Regions from separate parts of the Streptococcus dentasini genome, predicted to be linked through region 2. Evidence: predicted binding sites of a transcription regulator. Region 2 holds the regulator's gene; the other holds the start of a gene.

Region 1 (11,426 bases), on a different contig from region 2:
TGACGATAGGAGGTTCCAAAAGCATCAGCCAAGACACTGGGCTGCAGCTGGAAAATTCCTTCCTCTTCATGGCTCAGAATGTAGGTCGCTAAACGTTCCTTGACGGAGTATGAGATATTGGTTGAAGAGATGATGTTTTGCTGTTCTAATTTTTGGGCCAGCTGGCGGCCAATCTGATAGAGCAGGAGTGGATCTTGATAGACCTGCTGCCGATTTTTGAGCGGCAGTTGAACGACTCGGCTGGTTTCCAGAGCAATGACTGACGATACACTATCTTGATTGCTCATCAATTCAATATCGCCAATTAATGTAGGCTCGGTCTGCGTTTCTAGGATATGTTCTTTGCCGTTAAAGAGTCGCCTGACAATCTTTATATGTCCTTCGATAAAATAAAAAAGGTGCCCCAGTGTCTGCCCTTGCTGGCAGATGGCTTGCCCTTTCTTGTAGGTGACCAGCTGCAACTGACTGATATAGTGCTCAGGAAAGATCTGGTAAAGCTTATATTTTGTTAAATAGTATTTTAGTTGATGATCTGCCACCCTAGCCTCCATTTTAGGACGGATGTCCTATTTTTTAAGTCCGCTTTTCATTATACTGGAGAGGTTAAAGTTTTTCAAGAATGGAGTTAGCATGAAATTTACGATGGAGAAAATCAGCCTTCTGGCCTTGTCCTTGATGCTGGTATCAACCTATGCCATTTCCCCAGCCTTACCGGCAATGATTAAAGCTTACGGGAGTCAGGGTATCAGTTCTGATAAAGTAGAGTTATTAATTTCTTTACCCTCCTTTGCCATTATTGCTGTTTTGCTGATGACGCCCTGGCTGAGCCGCCTTTTATCTGAGCGCTTGATGATTGTAGCGGGTCTCTTGTTGCTGTCCCTAGGTGGTATATTTACCATTTTTAGTCAAAATTATAGCTTAGTCTTTTTATCCCGCCTAGTTTTGGGGGTTGGTATCGGTCTTATCAATGCGCGTGCTATCAGCATCATCAGCCAGCGTTTTACGGGGCGAGAGCGCATTAAAATGTTGGGATTGAGGGGGTCCGCAGAAGTGCTAGGTTCTGCTCTTTTGACCTTTATTGCTGGTCAGCTTTTGACGCTGTCATGGTCGGCTGCCTTTGCTATCTACGCCTTGGGATTTATCATCATGGGTCTTTACCTGCTTTTTGTCGGTCCAGATAAGTCCAGCCAAGAATCAGGTTCACCTAAGGAAAGAACTGCTCCCAGTCCTCCTCTCTCTTGGCGGCAGCTAATCTATATTCTCTCCCTTGCTCTTTACGCTGGCTTCGTTATTTTAATCAATTCTGCTAACACCCTGCGTATTCCAGTGATAGTGTCTGCTTTTAGGCTCGGGACTGCCCAAGATGCCAGTCTGATACTCAGTTTGATGATGCTGATGGGAATTGCAGCGGGTGCCTTGTTTAGTAGTCTGGTTGCCTATTTTAAACGGTCTCTGCTGACTCTTGTTCCTCTTGTTTTAGGGCTGGGTCTCTTGGTAATGTGGCTGTCTCACAATCTTTTCTTCCTTAGCTTAGGCGCTCTGCTGACTGGCTTTGTCTACAGTTTAGGAGTGACCTATGTCTTCAACCTCCTGTCTGAAACGATCCCTAAGCAACAGCTGCACACAGCTACGACTCTAGTGCTGCTGGGCTGTAATCTTGGCGGGGCCTGTGCCTCCCTAGCTCTGCGTGTAATCGCTTATCTGACACCTTCACTGACAGCAGCCTTTGCTGTTTTGGGCTTGCTCAGCCTGGGATTAGCAGCCCTGCTGTTTCTAATAAGGCATGTCAGATCTGTAAACTAGCTCCATATATCAATAATCTCGTATGGTTGACGCTGTCTGGCTAATTTGTTAGAATAGAGAGGTCGCAAAGACAAACTAACTTCTTCTTGGTTGTAGGAAGGCCAAAACCTACCACTCGGATGAAGCAATAAAAGGAGAAAAAGATATGGCAATTTCAAAAGAGAAAAAAAATGAAATTATTGCTCAATATGCTCGTCACGAAGGTGACACTGGTTCTGTAGAAGTTCAAGTAGCAGTGCTGACTTGGGAAATCAACCACCTCAACGAGCACATTCAGCAGCACAAAAAAGATCACGCAACTTATCGCGGTTTGATGAAAAAAATCGGTCACCGTCGTAACCTTTTGGCCTACCTTCGTCGTACTGATGTTAACCGTTACCGCGAATTGATTAAATCACTGGGACTTCGTCGTTAAGATTGGGTCTTTGATTTAAAGATAAGGGTTGGACAAAGTCCCAGCTCCTTAAAAAGTGGCTGTCTTATTTGAACCCTAACTTTAAGATAGACGCTCGGACTCTCTAGAAATAGAGGGTCTTTTTTCTTACTATTTACTAAGTCTGATCATGTTTTTGTGTCTAAACAGCTTTAAAGACGGGGCTCTAAACCACTATCGAAGATGCTGGATTTGATTGGCTAAAGTGCTATCTCAAAAAAGTGTGATTTTTTTCACAAAAATGCTTGACATTATTCCAAAATAGGGTAAACTTAATAAGTGAAGAAAGTCACAAACTTTTAAAAGAGTAAATTTTCAAAAAGTTTCCGAGACATTCTTTTTAGAAAAACACTAATCATTTGGAGGAGACCTTAATGGCTAAAGAAACGAAGGCAGCAGCAGAAAAAGTTGAAGAACTAGCGCAGGAATACACCAGTTCCCTCATCGACAAAGCCTTAAAAGCTGAGCAAGAATATGCGACCTACACCCAAGAACAGGTTGATAAAATTATTGCAGCGATGGCTCTTGCTGGTTCAGAAAGTTCTCTGCAACTGGCCAAAGAAGCTGTCGAGGAAACAGGTCGTGGTATCGTTGAAGATAAAGATATAAAAAACCATTTTGCTACTGAAAATATTTACGAATTAATTAAACATGAAAAAACAGTAGGCATTATCGGCGAAGATAAGGTTAAAGGTCAGGTTCACATTGCGGCTCCCCTAGGTGTTATTGCGGGGATTGTCCCAACAACAAATCCCACTTCAACAACCATGTTCAAGAGTTTGGCAGCCTTAAAGACACGCAATGCTATTGTCTTTGCCTTCCACCCATCAGCTCAAAGTTGTTCTGTTCATGCAGCTCAAATTATGTATAAAGCTGCCATCAAGGCTGGCGCACCTGAAAATATTATCCAATGGATTGAAACGCCTTCTATTGCCAACACAAACGCCTTGATTACCAATAAGAAAATTGCTGCAATCTTAGCAACAGGCGGCCCTGGTATGGTCAATGCGGCTCTTAAATCAGGTAACCCTTCAATGGGGGTTGGTGCTGGTAACGGTGCAGTCTATGTTGATGCGACAGCTCATATTGACCGTGCTGTCGAAGACCTTCTTATGTCAAAACGCTTTGATAACGGTATGATTTGTGCGACAGAAAACTCTGCTGTTGTTGAAGCTCCAATCTATAAGGAATGGCTCAAGAAAATGCAAGAAAAAGGTGCCTATTTGGTGCCTAAGAAGGACTACAAGAAACTGGAAGAATGCGTCTTCAATGACCATCATGGAGTTAATGGACCGGTAGCTGGTATGTCTGCCCGCTGGATTTGTGAGCGCGCTGGTGTGGATCTACCAGAAGGCAAAGATGTTCTCTTGTTTGAATTAGACGCCAAGAATATCGGTGAAAAGTTGTCCTCTGAAAAGCTATCCCCTCTGCTTTCTGTATACAAGGCTAAAGACCGTGAAGACGGTATTGAAATTGTTGAAGCCCTTCTTGACTACCAAGGTGCTGGACACAATGCGGCAATTCAAATTGGTTCTCAGGCTGACCCATTTGTAGCTGAATATGGTGATCGCGTAAAAGCGTCCCGTGTTCTGGTCAACCAACCGGATTCCATCGGTGGTATCGGTGATATTTATACGGACGCCTTGAAGGCAAGTCTGACATTGGGAACAGGATCATGGGGGAAAAATTCATTGTCACACAATCTATCAACTGGCGACCTCTTGAATGTTAAAACAGTCGCAAAACGTCGTAACCGCCCTCAATGGGTACGCCTGCCGGAAAAAACTTACTATGAAAAGAATGCTATTTCCTATCTACAAGATGACTATGAACCAATGCGGCGTGCTCTGATTGTAGCAGACCCTGGTATGGTACAGTTCGGTTTCGTTGACACGGTTTTGGGGCAATTGGCGCTTCGCGATGAAAAGGTAGTTACCTCTCTTTATGGCACGATCAAACCAGACCCAACTCTGGGACAAACGATTGAAATTGCTAAGCAAATGCGCGACTTTAAGCCAGATACTGTTATTGCTATCGGTGGTGGTTCAGCTATTGATGCGTCTAAGATTGCCCGTTTGATTTATGAAACATCATTGGACCGCGAGCCAGACTTTTTGGATAGCTATGAGCAAGTCAGTGCCTTCTTCCTTGAGTTGCAACAAAAATTCATCGATATCCGTAAACGTATCGTTAAGTTCAAACACCAAACGGAGACCCGTCTCTTCTGTATTCCAACGACATCCGGTACAGGAGCTGAGGTTACACCGTTTGCCGTTATCACAGACGACTTTACTCATGTTAAATATCCTCTGGCTGATTACGAGCTTGTGCCACAGGTTGCTATTGTTGACCCAGAATTTGTTATGACAGTGCCTAAACGCACAGCAGCCCTCTCAGGACTCGATGCTCTCTCCCACGCTTTGGAATCTTACGTCTCTGTCATGGCTTCTGATTTTACTCGCCCATGGTCGCTTGAAGCTATTAAGCTGATCATTGAAAATCTGGAAGATGCCTACAACTACGATCCGAAAAATCCGACACTTCGTGGGGAACAAGCCAAAGAAAACATGCATTATGCGTCAACAATTGCTGGTATGGCCTTCGGTAATGCCTTCTTAGGAATCAACCACTCGCTTGCCCATAAAACAGGTGGTGAGTTCGGTCTGCCTCACGGTTTAGCCATTGCCATTGCTATGCAGCATGTTATCCGCTACAACGGTGTTGCAGGCAACGTGAAACGTTCTGTCTATCCGCGTTATGAGGAATACCGTGCTCAGCGTGACTATGCTGATATTGCCCGTGCTCTTGGTCTTAAAGGCAAAACGGATGAAGAGTTAGTTGAAGCGCTGTGTCAGCGGATTGACAAACTGATGAAGGCTATTGATGTTGAACCTAAATTGTCGGCTAATGGTGTTAGTAAGAAAGACTTTGAAGCGGCTCTTGATCGCTTAGCGAGTCTGGCTTATGATGACCAATGTACACCAGCTAATCCGCGTCAGCCATACATTGAAGATATGAAACAACTCTTGATTGATCAATTCTAATCGAAATTACTAGCACCTAAAGAAACAGCTTAAAGAATTAGTATTCCTTTTAGAAAGTCCAGTGGACCCTTTAAGGGGTTGCTAGTGAGTGTTGGCTGCCAGTGCAGAAAAAATAATAAGAAAAGCAAGGGTCTTGCCCTACTCCCTCATATAGTGAATAGTGAAAATCTAAAATTCACAGGCACTCTGGGGGAGTTTTCTTATGCTCAAAAACAGCGTGAGATTGGGCAAAAACTCGTCCAGTATCTCTGTCTTGAAGCAAGCTCCTGATGCAGTGGTTAGGAGCAAGACTTGTTGGCGATGCCAACTTAATCTTACCCCTGTACAATCTCCATTAAGCGCCTTAGCACCAATGAATCACTGCTGACTGGCTTCCTTTTGCCAGCAGGTTAAGACAAAAAACGAAACGAATGGGGACACCGTTAATCTTATTTCCATTCCCTATATCCTAATGGTATCTATTTGGGTGCTATAACACTGAGGTGTGCTATAATAAGTCCATGTTATTTTATTTTATAGTGGGCTTGATTTTACTGATGCCGGTTTTAGGCCTCGTTTTTATCGGTCTAGCTGTCAGCCCGAAAGTAGGTAATATCAGGTGGGTGATGCTAATTGGTTTGCTACTGTTTGCCCTGTCTTTCTATAGTCTCTACTTGAAAATTGATGTCCTCTTTTTTAGTTTCTTTGCACTAGGTCCCTTTTTATTTGGCTTGGGCCTGCCCGTCAGTCTTTCGTCAAGTAAACGTCTTCAGGCCGGTCTATCCGGCCTTGGTTTGCTTCTCCTTTTTCTGGGAATGCTCCTTATTATTGCTAATATGCTTAACCATATCTAGGAGAGTGGGATTCAATCGGTAAATCGTAATAAAATTGCGATTTCGATTTTCTTCGCTCTCTCATTTTTAGGCTCAGACCTCTGACACTTTCCTGTTTTTAGGTGGCAGGCGTTTGGCAGTCTGGGGATAGACTGCCAAACGCTACTGGAACATTTTGACACTTGCAAAGTTCATGGTATTAGATAACCTGAGGCTGAGATAAAAGTTCTCAACCTTATTTATTTGGTCAATTTTCTTCGCTAGGCTCAGTGGTTAGTTAGATATCCCTATCCCTTGTTATACAAGTGATAGCTCCAACAGTTTGGGGAATTGTTGGAGGATATCCAATTCTATGAACGTTAGTTCATGTCAATTCCTAACCAACTTTGCGGAAGTGGGACAGCGAAAGCAAATTCTTCGAATTATTGATTTCTGTCCCATTCTCAGCTATCATTTACGTGGTTGTTAAACAGTCCAGTGGACTATCTAAGAGGCACCTGAAAATGGGACTGCGCCTCGCGATAAGGACTGCCAACCACTGCGTCAATGGAATATGCTAAAGAGTCTGGATTTTGTCTCAGTCCCTTTTTCTTCATCCTAAAAGCCTTAAACATATCAGTAACCTTATCATTAGTCACTATTTGTGGTAAAATAGAAGCGATTCTAATTCTGGTAAAAGAGGTACTCTAATGGCGAAACAAACCTTCCAAATGACCTTTGCAGGGCAACCCTTGGTGGTGGAAATAGGTCAGGTAGCCAAGCAGGCTAACGGCGCTGCTGTCATCCGCTATGGCGAATCAACGGTGTTCAGTGCTGCCGTCATGTCCAAAAAGATGGCAACGACAGATTTCTTTCCCTTGCAGGTTAATTATGAAGAAAAAATGTATGCGGCCGGAAAGTTTCCGGGTGGCTTTATGAAGCGGGAAGGTCGCCCGCCAGCAGAGGCGACACTAACAGCCCGCCTTATCGACCGACCTATTCGGCCCATGTTTGCAGAAGGTTTTCGCAATGAGGTGCAGGTGATTAATACAGTTCTATCCTATGATCCTGATGCTAGTGCTCCTATGGCGGCCATGTTTGGAAGCTCTCTTGCCCTGTCAATTTCTGATATCCCTTTTAATGGCCCCATTGCCGGTGTACAAGTTGCCTATATTGATGGTGAATTCATCATTAATCCTTCTACTCAGCAGAAAGAAAATTCTTTGCTGGAACTAACAGTTGCTGGGACAAAGGAAGCCATCAATATGGTAGAATCTGGCGCTAAGGAATTGCCGGAAGAAATTATGTTAGAAGCTCTTCTTGAGGGTCATAGTGCGATTCAGGAGCTGATTGCCTTCCAAGAAGAAATTATCACTGCTGTCGGACAAGCAAAAGCTGATATCGAGCTCTTGCAGGTAGATGAGGCCCTCAAGTCTGAAATCATTAAAGAGTATAATCCTGCTCTGCAAAGAGCTGTTCAAGTAGAAGAAAAACTAGCGCGTGAAGAAGCGACTCAGGAAGTTAAAGATAAGGTTATAGCGGCTTATGAAGAGCGCTATGCAGATCATGAGGATTATGAGCGTATCATGCGGGATGTCGCTGAAGTTTTAGAGGAAATGGAACACGCAGAGGTGCGTCGCCTCATTACACAGGACAAGATTCGTCCTGATGGCCGTCGTATTGATGAGATTCGTCCTTTAGAAGCGGATATAGACTTTCTGCCGCAAGTTCACGGTTCTGGTCTCTTTACTCGCGGTCAGACGCAGGCCCTGTCAGTTCTGACCCTAGCGCCTATGAGTGAGACCAAGATTGTTGACGGTTTGGATCCCGAATATCGCAAACGCTTCTTGCATCACTATAATTTTCCGCAGTATTCAGTTGGCGAAACCGGCCGCTACGGTGCTCCCGGCCGTCGTGAAATTGGCCACGGAGCCTTAGGTGAGCGTGCTCTAGCACAGGTCTTGCCTAGCTTTGAAGACTTTCCTTATGCCATCCGTTTAGTTGCAGAAGTCCTAGAGTCCAATGGTTCTTCCTCCCAAGCTTCTATCTGTGCTGGGACCTTGGCACTCATGGCTGGAGGTGTCCCTATCAAGGCGCCGGTGGCTGGAATCGCTATGGGCCTTATTTCAGATGGCAGCGATTATACAATTCTGACTGATATTCAGGGGCTTGAGGATCACTTTGGTGATATGGACTTTAAGGTAGCAGGGACGCGCCAAGGAATTACTGCCCTGCAAATGGACATTAAAATCTCAGGAATCACGCCGAAGATCCTGCAGGAAGCTCTTGCTCAAGCAAAAAAAGCCCGCTTTGAGATTCTTGATGTCATTGAGACTACTATTTCAGAACCCCGTCCAGAATTGGCACCGACAGCTCCTAAAATCGATACCTTAAAAATTGATGTGGATAAGATTAAGGTGGTCATCGGTAAGGGAGGCGAAACCATTGATAAGATTATCGAGGAGACCGGTGTTAAAATTGATATTGATGAAGCCGGCAATGTTCAAATCTACTCATCAGATTTAGCAGCCATTGAGCAAGCTAAGAAAATTATTGCTGATCTAGTACGTGAGGCTAAAGTTGGTGAGGTCTACCACGCTAAGGTCATCCGCTTAGAAAGCTTTGGAGCCTTTGTCAATCTTTTTGAGGGGACGGATGCCTTGGTGCATATTTCAGAGCTGGCTTGGCAGCGTACGGAAAAGGTCGAAGACGTTGTCAAACTTGGCGACGAAGTCGATGTTAAAATCATCAAAATTGATGATAAAGGGCGCGTCAATGCTTCGATAAAAGCCCTGCAGCCAAGGCCCAAAAAACAAGAAGAAGCTACTGAAAGCAAGAGATTTCACCGCAAGAAACACCGTGGTCATGAGGAACATGGTCATCCAGCCACCTCTCTCCAGTCAGCAGAAAACCGAGAACAAGAAGGTAAGCATCATGAATAAATTTAACTCAGAAATTGATTTTGCTCTGCGCAATTTCATCGCTAATCCGGAAAATTTTTTAGACGGTTTAACCTTGGTCAACAGTCTCCACTCTATTCCTGTAATTGCCAGCAGCCAGCCTTATGCTATTGCAATTGAAGGACAGAAGGTTGTTCCAGTTTTCACTAATAAGTCAGATTTGGATCGCTTTAAAAAAGAGCATCCTAGCGCCAAACAGCAGGAATGGGTTGAGCGTCTCAGTATAGAAATTTTAGAGGAAGCTGTTGTTAACCGTCTTCATGGCCTAGTTTTCAATATTAAGAAGGCTGGTGACTTTGCAAATTCAACAATCTTTAAAAGTAGTGAAATGATCCAACTGATTAACACCTACACGACCCTGCTCAACGATGTCTTAGGTGAGGAAAATCAAAGTCGTCCAGAGTTGGAGCGCCGCTACTTTGTTCCAGTAATTATTTTGGCAGATGAGACCGGCGGCTATCAGCGTAGTTATCCGGCCTTAGCTATTGAAGGAGCAGATTACATTCCAGCCTTCTCCAGTATTCCTAGCTTTGCCAAATGGTATAATAATGGTGAGTTGGGCTACCCTTTTCGCGCTGCCAAGGGGATGGTAATGACGTGGACGATAGACGAAATTGCTCACCCTGCTCAAGGAGAAAGCGGTGTGGGAAATACGCGTGGTGTAGTCCTCGATCCTCTCAATGAAATGCAAAGACTCGTGGACTGGACAAGCTAATTAGTGCTTATGAGAAGGTGCAAGGGAAAGTCTCGCTGTCTCTGTATTTAGATAGGAGATTTTGAGTGCTGTTTCTTCATATTTATCGATGAATCTGGTCAAAAGTGGCTCAGCTGTTAGTGTTTTTAGTACTTACAGATTGTAAGATTCTGAGATGAGCCCCTTGTCTGGATGCAAAGAAAATATTGTTGTCAAGACTCCTCCTTTTTAGGCTTGCTTGATGGTTTAGTGTCTCTATTTGAACATATCTAAAAGCTCAAAAATAAAGTGCCTTGCCTTTAGAGAGATAGTCTGGCCCCCCTTGTAATCTTATTTGCTCTTTACAGGCTTTATAGCTTGTGAAATTTAGCCTGCACTTCTGTGAAAATAGTTTTCCCTATCTGAAAAATTTATAGTTTACTCGGTAGGGATATTAGTTTTCTTTAGAGTATTTGAGAACTTAGTATCTTGTGAAAGGATGTGTTTATGGGCTGGTGGAAGGAAACTATTGATATTGTAAAGCGCCAAGACCCAGCTGCCCGAAGTTCTTTGGAAGTTCTGTTGACTTATCCTGGAATTAAGGCGCTGGCAGCTCACCGTTTATCACACTTTCTGTGGCGGCACCATCTTAGACTGCTGGCTCGTATGCACAGTCAGTTTTGGCGCTTTTGGACGCAAATTGAAATTCACCCAGGAGCGCAGATTGCCGAAGGGGTTTTTATCGATCATGGCTCTGGTTTAGTTATTGGCGAAACAGCCATTGTCGAGAAAGGTGCCATGCTTTACCATGGAGTAACCTTAGGAGGAACGGGAAAGGATGTGGGGAAACGGCATCCGACTATCCGCGAAGGTGCTCTTATTTCCGCTCATTCTCAGCTAATTGGTCCGATTGAGATTGGTAAGAATGCTAAGGTTGGGGCAGCTGCGGTTGTTCTGTCAGATGTCCCGGCGGATGTCACTGTTGTCGGTGTCCCTGCTAAGGTCGTCCGAGTTCATGGACGAAAGGATGAGCAAGCCATCCGTACGCTCCAGGAAGCACGGGAGGCTAGCTACCATTCATCGCATTTGTAGTTGCCCTGAGTAGCAGTATAGCGGTAAAAAATGCAAATCGGTGAATTTTTAGAATTGGTCTAGTTGTTTAAATGAGCTACACTTGTTTTTATGCTAATTCATAATAATCTTATTAGGCAAGGTTCTTGGGTCTACATGGAGCAGGTGGTAAATGGCTTTCGCTACCTTAAATTTATAACTAAAAGCGATGAGTTTGGGAATTGATAATGAAAATTCTGCGTCTATTTATATGAACAGAAAACAAGCGAAAATGAATAAAGGAGACAAGGTGATTAAAATCTATGATACTATGACCCGCAGCCTGCGGGATTTTGTGCCAATTCATGAGGATACGGTCAATATGTATGTCTGCGGTCCGACTGTCTATAACTATATCCATATCGGCAATGCCCGCTCCAGCGTAGCTTTTGACACTATTCGCCGTTATTTTGAATACCGCGGTTATACTGTCAACTACATCTCAAACTTTACTGATGTTGACGATAAGATTATTAAGGCAGCTGCAGAAGCTGACATGCCCCCTAAAGCCTTGGCGGATAAATTTATCGCTGCTTTCATGGAAGATACCAGGGCACTAGGGATTAAGCCAGCTACCCAAAACCCCCGTGTGATGGATTACATGGACCAGAT
Region 2 (11,426 bases):
CCTAGAAGACTGGGACTGGAATCAGAAGAGCAGTATGCTGATCGCAATCTATTTTACAATGTCCGCAACTTAGAAGATTTTTCCGATAAGAAGGTTGTAATCTGCGGGGGGGGTGATTCGGCAGTGGATTGGGCTTTGCACTTGGAACCTATAGCTGAGAGTGTAACGATTGTCCACCGTCGGGATGCCTTCCGTGCACATGAGCATAGCGTGGAGCTGCTGAAAAATTCTTCTGTAAAATTAATGACCCCTTATGTTCCTTTAGCTTTAAAAGGTGATGGCCAAGAGGTCACTAATTTAACCGTTCAGAAGGTCAAAGGTGAGGAAGAGGCGGAAATAGATTTGGATGCTCTGATTGTTAGTTTTGGATTTTCAACCAACAATAAAAATCTCAGAAACTGGGGACTTGATTACAAACGCTCCAATATACAAGTTTCACCTGTTTTTCAGACCAGTCAAGAAGGCGTCTATGCGATCGGCGATGCTGCAGACTATGCCGGTAAGGTTGATTTGGTTGCTACTGGCTTTGGTGAAGCACCCACCGCTATCAATCATGCTATCAACTATATCTACCCAGAACGCGATAATCGTGCTGTTCATTCTACGTCACTTATCAAAGAATAATCAATACTTCAGCCAAGCATAAAATCAGCTTGGCTTTTATTATGTGACTTTAGTCCGTTTCGCTCCGAAGGTGCGAAATCATAACCACCCGTCAAACGGGTGGTTATGAAAGTTTTTGGTAGAAAATGCTTGACATTGAATGAAATTAGCCTATAATGGAGATTGTAAACGATTGCAAAGGAGGTGCTGGTATTCTCAAGTCAGAACGTAAAAATCTGATTATGGCTAAGATTCATGATCAGAACTTCGTTACTTTAGATAGTTTAGTGAGCCTTTTACAGACTTCTGAATCAACGGTGCGTCGGGATTTGGACGAGTTGGAGGCTGAACGTAAGCTCCATCGGATCCATGGCGGTGCTGAAAAACTGCATAGCCTACAAGAAGAGCTCAGTGTTCAGCAAAAGTCTATCAAGAATGTTCAAGAAAAAAGGCTGATTGCCCACAAGGCTCAGAGTTTGATTGATGAAAATGAAGTCATTTTTATTGAGGCTGGAACAACAAATGAACTCTTGGTTGATGAATTGACTAGGACGGATATAACGGTTGTGACCAATTCTCCCCACCACGCTATTAAGCTGGCGGATAAGAAGATCCCCACCATTATTATTGGAGGGGAGCTCAAGTGGGCCACGGATGCCAATATCGGTCCCATCGCTTTTAATCAGATCAGTCAGTTCAACTTTGATAAGGCTTTTTTGGGAACTAACGGGATAGATAATGAAAATCTTACAACCCCTGATATCTATGAAGCTACTATCAAACAGGCTGTTATTGCTAGCAGTGAGGAGACCTTCGTGCTGACAGACAGTACCAAATTAGATCAGATAGCCTTTGCTAAATTTGCTAAGCTGTCTGATGTAACTGTGATTATTAACCAGTCTTCAAAGGCAATCGTCGATACTTTAAAAGAAAAAACGAAGGTGATAGAAGTATGATTTACACAGTAACCCTCAACCCTTCCATCGACTATATCGTTCGTCTAAATCATGTTGTTATAGGTAATGTTAACCGCATGGATAGCGATGATAAATTTGCAGGGGGAAAGGGTATTAATGTCAGTCGTATCCTGCAGCGTTTAGGTATTGATAACACAGCAACAGGTTTTATCGGTGGTTTCACAGGCAAGTTCGTTGAAGATGGCTTACTTGCTGAAAGCATTAGGACTAAATTTGTAGCCGTTGATCAGGATACGCGGATCAATGTTAAGATTAAAGCAGACGCTGAAACAGAAATCAACGGCCCTGGTCCTCAGGTAACACCTCATCAGCTGGCCCAGCTAGAGGAATTTCTTAGCAAGCTAACGTCTGATGATACTGTTGTCTTTGCAGGTTCAGCTCCGGCCAACCTTGGTAATCAGGTTTACAAACGCTTGATTCCTACTGTCAGAGAGACAGGAGCTCAGGTCGTCTGTGATTTTGAAGGTCAAATCTTGCTGGATGCTTTGGAATACCAGCCCCTTTTGGTCAAGCCCAATAATCACGAGTTGGAGGCGATCTTTGATGTTAAACTAAATGGCCTCGCTGATGTTGAAAAGTATGCACGAGAAATCCTAGCTAAAGGAGCTCAAAATGTTATCATTTCTATGGCAGGGGATGGTGCTCTTTTGGTAACACCAGAGGCCGCCTACTTTGCTAAACCGATCAAAGGAGAGGTGAAAAACTCTGTTGGTGCGGGTGATTCTATGGTAGCAGGTTTCACAGGTCAATTTGTCCGAACCAAGGATGCGGTTGAAGCGCTTAAGTGGGGAGTTGCCTGCGGAACATCAACAGCTTTCTCAGACGATCTAGCTAGCATTGAGTTTATAGAGGAAACATATCAAAAAGTAGAGGTAGAAAAACTATGAAAATTCAAGATCTCCTAAGAAAAGAGGTCATGTTGCTTGATTTGCAGGCGACTACCAAAGAAGCTGCTATTGATGAAATGATCAATAGCTTGGTGGATAAAGGAATCGTAACGGATTTTAGCACCTTCAAAGAAGGTATTATGAACCGTGAAGCACAGACATCGACTGGCTTAGGCGATGGAGTTGCTATGCCACACAGCAAAAATGCAGCTGTCAAGGAAGCAACGGTTCTCTTTGCTAAATCAGCAAACGGTGTCGACTATGAAGCACTTGATGGTCAGCCAACAGATTTATTCTTCATGATTGCAGCGCCGGATGGCGCCAATGATACGCACTTAGCCGCCCTAGCTGAGTTATCTAAGTATTTGCTGAAGGATGGCTTCGCTGATAAGTTGCGTCAGGTAACAACCCCAGAGGAAGTCATTGCGACTTTTGATCAGGCGGAAGAAGAAAATAAGGAAGAAGCCGCTGCACAGCCAGCTCAGGCTGCATCTGATGATAAGCCATTGGTTGTCGCTGTTACAGCGTGTACCACCGGTATTGCCCATACCTATATGGCCGAAGAAGCCCTTATCAAACAAGGTGAAGAGATGGGAGTTACCGTTCGTGTTGAAACGAATGGCGCGTCCGGTGTCGGTAATGCCTTAACTGCAGATGAAATCAAGCGTGCCAAGGGTGTCATTGTTGCAGCCGATAAAGCTGTTGAAATGGCTCGCTTTGATGGCAAGCAACTGATTTCTCGACCTGTTGCCGAAGGTATTAAGAAACCTGAAGAACTGATTAACACCATTTTGGACGGTAAGGCTGAAACATATACAGCAGCTCAAGGAGAGGCAACTGCTTCAACTGATGAGGGCGAAAAGCAAGGGCTAGGTTCGGCTTTCTATAAACACCTTATGAGTGGAGTATCACAAATGCTGCCATTTGTTATTGGCGGTGGTATCATGATTGCCTTGGCTTTCTTAATTGATAATATCCTTGGTGTCCCTCAAGACCAGCTTGGTAATCTTGGTGTTTACCACCAATCGGCCGCCATCTTCAAGCAGATTGGTAATGCCGCTTTTGGATTTATGTTGCCAGTGCTAGCAGGTTATATCGCCTATTCTATTGCTGAAAAACCTGGTTTAGCCTCAGGATTTGCAGCTGGCTTCATCGCTTCTAATGGGTATGCGATCAATACGGTTGCTTATTTCTCAGGTAGCAAAGCTGCTCAAAATCCCAACTTAATTCCATCTGGTTTCCTAGGTGCTCTGGTTGGTGGTTTCATTGCTGGTGGGGTAGCGCTCTTACTTAAAAAGTACGTCAAAGTTCCTCGTTCTTTAGAAGGTATTAAGTCTATCTTGCTTTTACCCTTGCTTGGTGTTGCTATTACAGGATTCTTGATGCTTTTAGTCAACATCCCAATGGGGGCCATTAATACTGCTCTCAATAACTTCCTAGAAGGCCTGTCAGGTAGTTCTGCCGTCTTGCTTGGCCTTATCGTTGGAGCTATGATGGCTATTGATATGGGTGGACCATTTAATAAGGCAGCTTATATTTTTGGGACAGGGACTTTAACTGCAGATGCTCTGGCCAATGGTGGTTCAGTAGTTATGGCGGCTGTTATGGCTGCAGGTATGGTTCCACCACTTGCCGTTTTTGTGGCAACCCGTATCTTCCCTAATAAATTTAGCCAAGAAGAACGCGATTCTGGTTTAACTAATATTGTGATGGGACTCTCCTTTATCACTGAAGGTGCCATTCCATTTGGCGCAGCTGATCCAGGACGTGCTATCCCAAGCTTTATGGTTGGTTCTGCCCTTACAGGTGCTCTAGTTGGTCTTTCTGGTATCAAACTGATGGCTCCCCATGGTGGTATCTTTGTCGTTGCCCTAACGACTAACTGGTGGCTCTACCTTATTTACGTTGCTCTTGGTGCAGTAGTGTCCGGTATCATCTTTGGCGCTCTTCGTAAAGAACAAGGAGCCTGAGACTTTCCTTATAAAAATCCTCGTTGAAAGGCGAGGATTTTTTCTTTAAGTTAATTAAGGCTCTCAGTGAGAATGATTATGCGGTTCCTATTTTTATAGAATCAACTATGCTAAAATTCTCTCTTCTTTTTTCTTATCTTACGAATTAAAAGGTAGGAGGAACTTTATGTACACTATTGAAATTCATCAGGATACTTTACGTCCCCGGGAGCGTCTATTAGCTCAAGGGGCAGAACAGTTGAGCAATCAAGAATTATTAGCAATTTTATTGAGAACTGGGACTAAGCAGCAACATGTTTTATCCTTAGCCAATAATATTTTAGAAGCTTTAGATAACCTAGCAGATTTTCGGTTGCTATCTTTGGAAGAATTACAGGCAATTTCTGGTATTGGTCGTGTGAAATCCATTGAAATTAAGGCCATGTTAGAATTCGCTAAAAGAGTTAACCAAGCTGCGAACACTTCGGGGGAACGTATTGTTTCCAGTGAGCAGCTAGCAAAGAAAATGATTGCTGATTTAAGGGATAAACGTCAAGAACATCTTGTTGCTCTTTATTTAGATACACAAAATCGTCTGATTAAGCAACAAACAATTTTTATTGGCAGTGTCCGTCATTCAATTGCTGAGCCAAGGGAGATTTTGCACTATGCCTGCAAGGTTATGGCAACCTCACTTATCATTGCCCATAACCATCCGTCTGGACAGTCTAACCCTAGTCAGCATGATATCACCTTTACGAAAAAAATAAAACGATGCTGTGATGATCTGGGGGTAGAACTCCTAGATCACATCATCGTTGGTTCAGGTAGTTATTATAGCTTTCGAGAAGAAACGGACCTTATTATTTAAAGTTCATTGACAAAATAGTTGAAGAGTTCCTGATCGGCTTTTCGGTTACCAATAAGCAATTCCGGGTGCCATTGCACACCCATGAAGTGGATGTCGGGGTGATTAGATTCAACGGCCTCGATCGTTTGATCGTTTGGATCTTCAGCAATAACATCCAAAAAAGGAGAAAGTTCCTTGATACTTTGGTGATGAAAAGAATTGATAGAGCTTTGAGTACCATAAATCTCAGCTAACCTAGTATGATCTTTAACCGCCATATCATGATAGAGGTAGTCTGACGGTTTATCTTGCCAGTGATTCTCTATTGCTTGATTGAGACTGCCTCCCAAGGCAACATTCATCAGCTGGGTGCCGCGACAGACAGAAAAAATAGGTTTTTCTTGACGAATTGCCTCATCAATAATCGCAAATTCAAAATCATCTCGACGCCGCAAAAAATCATTATCGCTAGCTTGATTCACTTCGTGATAAAAGTCGGGATCCACATTTTGACCGCCGATTAAGAGGACTTTATCAACCATAGAGATATAGGGCTTGGCATCTTCTATTTTTCCAATAGGGAATAAAAGCGGGAGACCGCCGGCTTTTTTGACACCCTCAACAAAGCCTGTTGGAGCGTAGCTCCAAGGAATATCATCATTGGGATTGGGTCTTTCATTAGTAGTAATGCCGATAATAGGCTTTGATTTCATAGGCAACCTCCTAGATAAGAATTGGGTAACATAAGTCGAAAATAGGATTGGGGTTCTGGAACAGTCATGTCAATGTTAGGTAATTATTGGCTCTGATTCATAAAATACAGGAGGGTTTGTAACTCACTAGTTAAATCAACATACTGGACAAATACGCCCTTAGGAAGACTAAGGTTAACAGGTGAAAAGCTAAGAATACCTTTGATACCAGATTGGACTAATTGCTCTGAGACCTCCTGCGCCTTAACACTGGGAACTGTTAGAATGGCGGTATGGCAGTCAGCACCATCCAAGCGATCTTTTATAGTCGAGATACCATAAATAGGAATATCGTCATCGGTTTTTGTGCCTACAAGTATATTATCATCGGTATCAAAAGCCATAATAATCTTCATTTTATTGCGTTCATGGAAGCGGTAGTGGAGCAAGGCTCGCCCCATATTCCCGCAGCCTACCAAAGCTACATTTGTGATAGAATGGTCGTGAAGAATATCGGCAAAAAAATTCATTAATTTTCTAACATCATAGCCAAATCCTCGGCGCCCTAATTCTCCAAAATAAGAGAAGTCTCGACGAACGGTGGCAGAGTCAATCCCAATCGCTTCAGCAATTTGCTTAGAGCTAGCTTTTTCAATATTTTCAGCATAAAAACGTTTGAAAGTTCTATAGTAAAGCGACAAACGTTTGGCCGTAGCCTTAGGAATAGATTTATCAATAGCCATAGAAACTATATCTCCAATCCTTTTAGAGTTCAATACTACCTTAATTGTAGAACAAGTTTGTGAAAACTGCAACAAATTAGTGATAAAAAAATCCTATGATTATCATAGAATTCTTTTATCGATTCACAAAAAGACTAAATCTCCGTTTTAGTGAACACATCGCGCTCAACCAAGCTATCCATTAAGAAATAGAATTTATCTTGAATAATACGCGTTTTATCCGTCTTAAAAATGTTAACCTGCCGCAAGCCAGACTGATCCGTAATAATAAGTTTGAAAGATTGTAAGTCCTTATTGATCGTAATTTTAAGTGGGAAGCCGTTACCAGAATTTGGAATTTCCTCCAAAAGGCGATTCAGTTCGTAGTGGCCTAGCTTGTTCTGGGTAAAGGTCATATCACCCAAGGTGTACTTCTTAAGATTAGGGTTAATAGAGTAGCTGTAGTGACAATCAGGAAGATAGATCGTTTTTTCAAAAGCCATAATTATTTGATAAGCTCCTTTATTTGATGGGCTAAAAGCTGTAGGTCTTCAGCTGTATTTAATTCTGAAAGACTAATGCGAATAGATTCTTGCAATCTTGGTGAATCAGCTCCGTACAGAGCTGTTAGAACATGGCTAGGATCGACTGTACCTGCAGTGCAGGCAGAACCAGTCGAAACTGCAAATCCAGCCAAGTCCAGCTGTGTTAGTAACAGTCCATTATTGACATTAGGAAAGCCAATATTGATGACATGGGGCATAGCAGTATTCCCACCGTTTAGGTAATAATCAAGGCCTTCTATCTTGGATAAGAAGATTTGACGCAGTTGACTGACCTTTTGGAAATTTTGTTCTAAATACCCTTGGTTTTCTCTAAGCGCTTGAGCCATACCAGCGATACCAATTATATTTTCAGTGCTGGCCCGCTTCTTATTTTCTTGTTCGCCACCGTGCAGTAGGCTATCCATATAATGAGGCTGTGCGTAAAGGAACCCCACTCCCTTAGGACCATGAAATTTATGGGCAGAAGCAGAAAGAAAATCGATACCCAGCTGCTCTGGAATAATTTTCACCTTGCCTATAGCTTGAACAGCATCAACATGAAAAACAGCTTGGTGATCTGCTAAAATTTTACCGAACTCAGCGATGGGCAAAAGAGTGCCAGTTTCATTATTAGCAAACATGGCACTGACTAATATAGTGTCCTCGCGCAAGGCCTTAGATAGGGAATTTGGTGTAATCTGACCGTTTTCATCTGGCTGTAAGTAAGTAACTTCAAAACCAAAGCGCTTCTCAAGATATTGCATGACATGCAAGACAGAATGGTGCTCAACAGCGGTTGTAATAAGGTGTTTCCCTTTATCTTGGTTGGCCAGAGCATAGCCCTGAATCGCCATATTATTACTCTCAGTACCGCCAGATGTAAAGATAATTTTATTAGCCTGACTACCTAAATACTGTGCAATGACATGACGGCTGTCCCTCAGTAATTGGTTGGCCTGCCGCCCGTAGGTATGAATGCTGGAAGGATTTCCAAAAGTTTCGGTCATCACTTTTGTCATAGATTCGATAACACCTGGGGTTAGTGGAGTTGTCGCAGCATTATCGAGATAAATCATTTGTTAAACCTCACTGTCTGCAGTGTAAGTAAAGAGTGGACTGAGTGGTTGGTGGTTATGGATACGGGTGATGGCATCTCCAATCAGTTTGCTAGCTGAAATATAGGTGACGTTACTGCTGATTCTCTCTTTAGTTACAACAGAATCAGTAACAAGAATCTCTTTGATCGGAGCAGCCTCTAAGATATCAGCTGCTCCACTAGCAAAAAGACCGTGGCTGGCTACAGCATAGATTTCAGAAGCTCCCTCACGTTCAACGATTTTAGCCGCTTCGGCAAAAGTTTTACCGGTATTTAGGATATCATCAATAAGAATAGCTTTTTTACCGGTAACTTCACCAATGATGTAGCCTTCTTCGCGCTGGGCATCATCCTGAGCATAGTCAATAATAGCAATAGGAGCATTTAAATATTCTGCCAAACTGCGCGCTCGTTTAATACCAGAATTTTTAGGACTAACTACAACGACATCAGAACCCGTAAGCTCTTTATGAGCATAATGATCCGCAAATAAGGGAACAGTGAAAAGATTGTCAACAGGAATGTCAAAGAATCCCTGAACTTGAACCGCATGCAGATCAAGTGTTAGAATACGATCGGCTCCTGCCTTGACTAACATATTAGCAACTAGCTTGGCTGTGATTGGCTCACGACGTTGAGCGATGCGATCTTGGCGAGCGTAGCCAAAGTAGGGCATGATAACATTAACCGAGTTTGCGCTAGCTCGGTTGCAGGCATCAATCATAATCAATAGCTCCCAGAGGTTATCATTGACAGGAAGACTGGTAGATTGGATAACGTAGATATCAAAACCGCGTACACTTTCTTCAATATTAATCATAATTTCGCCATCTGAAAACTGCTTAGATGACAATTTGCTGAGAGGAATGCCAGATGCCTTGGAAATTTTTTCAGCAATTGCGGTATTAGACGTTAACGAAAATAATTTTGGGGTGCTCGCTGCTGCCATAGTAAAAATAGCTCTCCTTGTTCTAACTGCAAAGCTCTCGGTTCTTTTAGATTGTCTAGATGAGATTATAATAGTCCCATAATAAAAAATCAGACTGATAAAGCGCCAAGAGCCATATGTTAAAAGTTTACCTTCTTCATTGTATCAAAAAAGGCTGATTTTTTCAGCCTGTCTTTACTATTTTAGTGTAAGATTAGTTAGTTTTTAAGGTTGAGCAAAAGCGTGCCACCTTGCTTTTAGCATATTTGAGATCAATACCATGCTCAGCTAGAAAAGTTTCGAAATCTGCTTTCCCCTGTTGGGCCTCTTTGACTTCTAATTCCAACTCGTAGTCAATTCGGCCGGAATAGTTATTTTTATCGAGAGCCATGAGACCAATTGGCGTTTCTTTCTCACGTCGAATAGTTGTTAAATGACCTAAATTTTTGAGCTGGCCACAGTTAATACCGTGTTGAATCAGCAAATCTTTTATGGCATTGTCAGGAAAATCACAGGATTCAATAATCGTACGTGCTTGTTCGCGTGATAAATCGAGGTTATGCTCCAAAGTTCCCACTGGCTCAGGGATCTTTAGGGTCATTTCAGCCCTCTTATCAAAAGTGCGAATCCGAAGGGACAGGCGCTTTTGACGCATAGTAAAATTATCAGTGTCAAAGTAGTAGTTGGTTTGGGTAATTGGAAGGATGTGCGAAAAGAGAGCTTCCATGCGCTGAAACTCTGCCTTATTGAGCATAGTTTTATATTCTATTTCCAAGTGGTTCATATCATGATTTTCCTTTGCAGACCTATTTATGGTATAATACTGATTAAAATAATTCTATAAAAAAGTGGGGGTTTTTACAAGATTTGACTGTAAATGCCCCTTGTAAAAACAGGAGTTTAACAAAAAATAATTATGGAATGGGAAGCCTTTTTAGACCCCTATATTCAGACTGTTGGCGAATTAAAAATTAAATTTCGTGGTATTCGTAAGCAGTTTCGTAAACAAAACCGCCATTCGCCAATTGAGTTTGTCACAGGCCGCGTTAAACCTATTGAAAGCATCAAAGAAAAAATGGCTCTCCGTGCGATTAAAGAGAAGCACCTAGCAGAAGATATGCAGGACATTGCTGGTATTCGTATCATGGTGCAGTTTGTAGATGACGTTCAGGAAGTGTTGGAACTGATTCGCCGGCGTCATGATATGCGTATTGTACAAGAGCGCGACTACATTAATAATCGTAAGGCCAGCGGATATCGCTCTTACCATGTGATTATTGAGTACCCTGTTGATACCATTGAAGGGCAAAGGAAGGTTTTAGCCGAGATTCAGATACGGACTTTGGCCATGAATTTTTGGGCTACGATTGAGCATTCTCTCAATTATAAATATCAGGGCGACTTTCCAGAGGAGATTAAACAACGTTTAGAGGTCACTTCTCGTATTGCTCGCGAATTAGATGAAGAGATGCGCAAAATCCGAGATGACATCAAGGAAGCTCAGCTTCTATTCGACCCAGTAAGCAGAAAATTAAGTGACGGTGTGGGAAACAGTGATGACACAGATGAATTATACAGGTAAGCCTCAAGCTAGGGTCGCCATTATCGCTAATGGGAAATATCAGAGTAAGCGAGTGGCGTCAAAGATTTTTAGTGCCCTCAAGCATGATCATGATTTTTATCTAAGTAAGGAAAATCCTGATATTGTAATTTCTGTTGGGGGAGACGGAATGCTTTTATCCGCCTTTCATATGTATGAAAAATCTTTAGACAAAGTGCGATTTGTCGGTATTCATACAGGACATCTAGGTTTCTATACCGATTATCGTGATTTTGAAGTGGACGAGTTTTTGAAAAACTTACGTACTGATCGAGGTGAGAAAATCTCCTACCCTCTTTTGCGCGTGACAGTTACCATGGCAGACGGACGGGTGGTGACGGCTAGAGCTTTAAATGAGGCTAGCCTGCGGCGATTAGAAAAAACCATGGTGGCTGATATCGCTATCAACGGGACTCAGCTGGAACGTTTTCGTGGGGATGGACTAACTGTATCAACACCGACAGGCAGTACAGCCTATAATAAATCTATCGGAGGTGCAGTGCTCCACCCTACTGTTGAAGCTTTTCAGATAACGGAAATTGCTAGCCTTAATAATCGTGTTTACCGGACTTTGGGA

Evidence for each region. Region 2 encodes Rex, which represses fermentation and respiration genes when NADH is low (regulators of the CRP and FNR family bind a similar motif). Its sites were predicted from a motif close to TTGTGAANTANTTCACAA; they were not measured.
Region 1: the regulator Rex is predicted to act here: its motif matches at 2,458-2,475, upstream of adhE (bifunctional acetaldehyde-CoA/alcohol dehydrogenase).

Annotation. Positions count from the first base shown of each region.
Region 1 is NZ_JBRUHS010000017.1:25,513-36,938, reverse strand. It holds gene ACVR1G_RS10310 (Crp/Fnr family transcriptional regulator) at 1-551, opposite strand, end outside; gene ACVR1G_RS10305 (MFS transporter) at 631-1,803, shown strand; gene rpsO (30S ribosomal protein S15) at 1,949-2,218, shown strand; gene adhE (bifunctional acetaldehyde-CoA/alcohol dehydrogenase) at 2,611-5,280, shown strand; gene ACVR1G_RS10290 (hypothetical protein) at 5,781-6,113, shown strand; gene pnp (polyribonucleotide nucleotidyltransferase) at 6,782-9,013, shown strand; gene ACVR1G_RS10280 (SseB family protein) at 9,006-9,746, shown strand; gene cysE (serine O-acetyltransferase) at 10,212-10,796, shown strand; gene cysS (cysteine--tRNA ligase) at 11,065-11,426, shown strand, end outside.
Region 2 is NZ_JBRUHS010000001.1:285,675-297,100, reverse strand. It holds gene ACVR1G_RS01450 (NAD(P)/FAD-dependent oxidoreductase) at 1-624, shown strand, start outside; gene ACVR1G_RS01445 (DeoR/GlpR family DNA-binding transcription regulator) at 816-1,559, shown strand; gene pfkB (1-phosphofructokinase) at 1,556-2,467, shown strand; gene ACVR1G_RS01435 (PTS fructose transporter subunit IIABC) at 2,464-4,437, shown strand; gene radC (RadC family protein) at 4,604-5,287, shown strand; gene ACVR1G_RS01425 (gamma-glutamyl-gamma-aminobutyrate hydrolase family protein) at 5,284-5,979, opposite strand; gene ACVR1G_RS01420 (redox-sensing transcriptional repressor Rex) at 6,063-6,701, opposite strand; gene ACVR1G_RS01415 (DUF1831 domain-containing protein) at 6,836-7,183, opposite strand; gene ACVR1G_RS01410 (cysteine desulfurase family protein) at 7,186-8,301, opposite strand; gene ACVR1G_RS01405 (ribose-phosphate diphosphokinase) at 8,305-9,270, opposite strand; gene ACVR1G_RS01400 (CYTH domain-containing protein) at 9,464-10,033, opposite strand; gene yjbM (GTP diphosphokinase) at 10,166-10,831, shown strand; gene ACVR1G_RS01390 (NAD kinase) at 10,806-11,426, shown strand, end outside.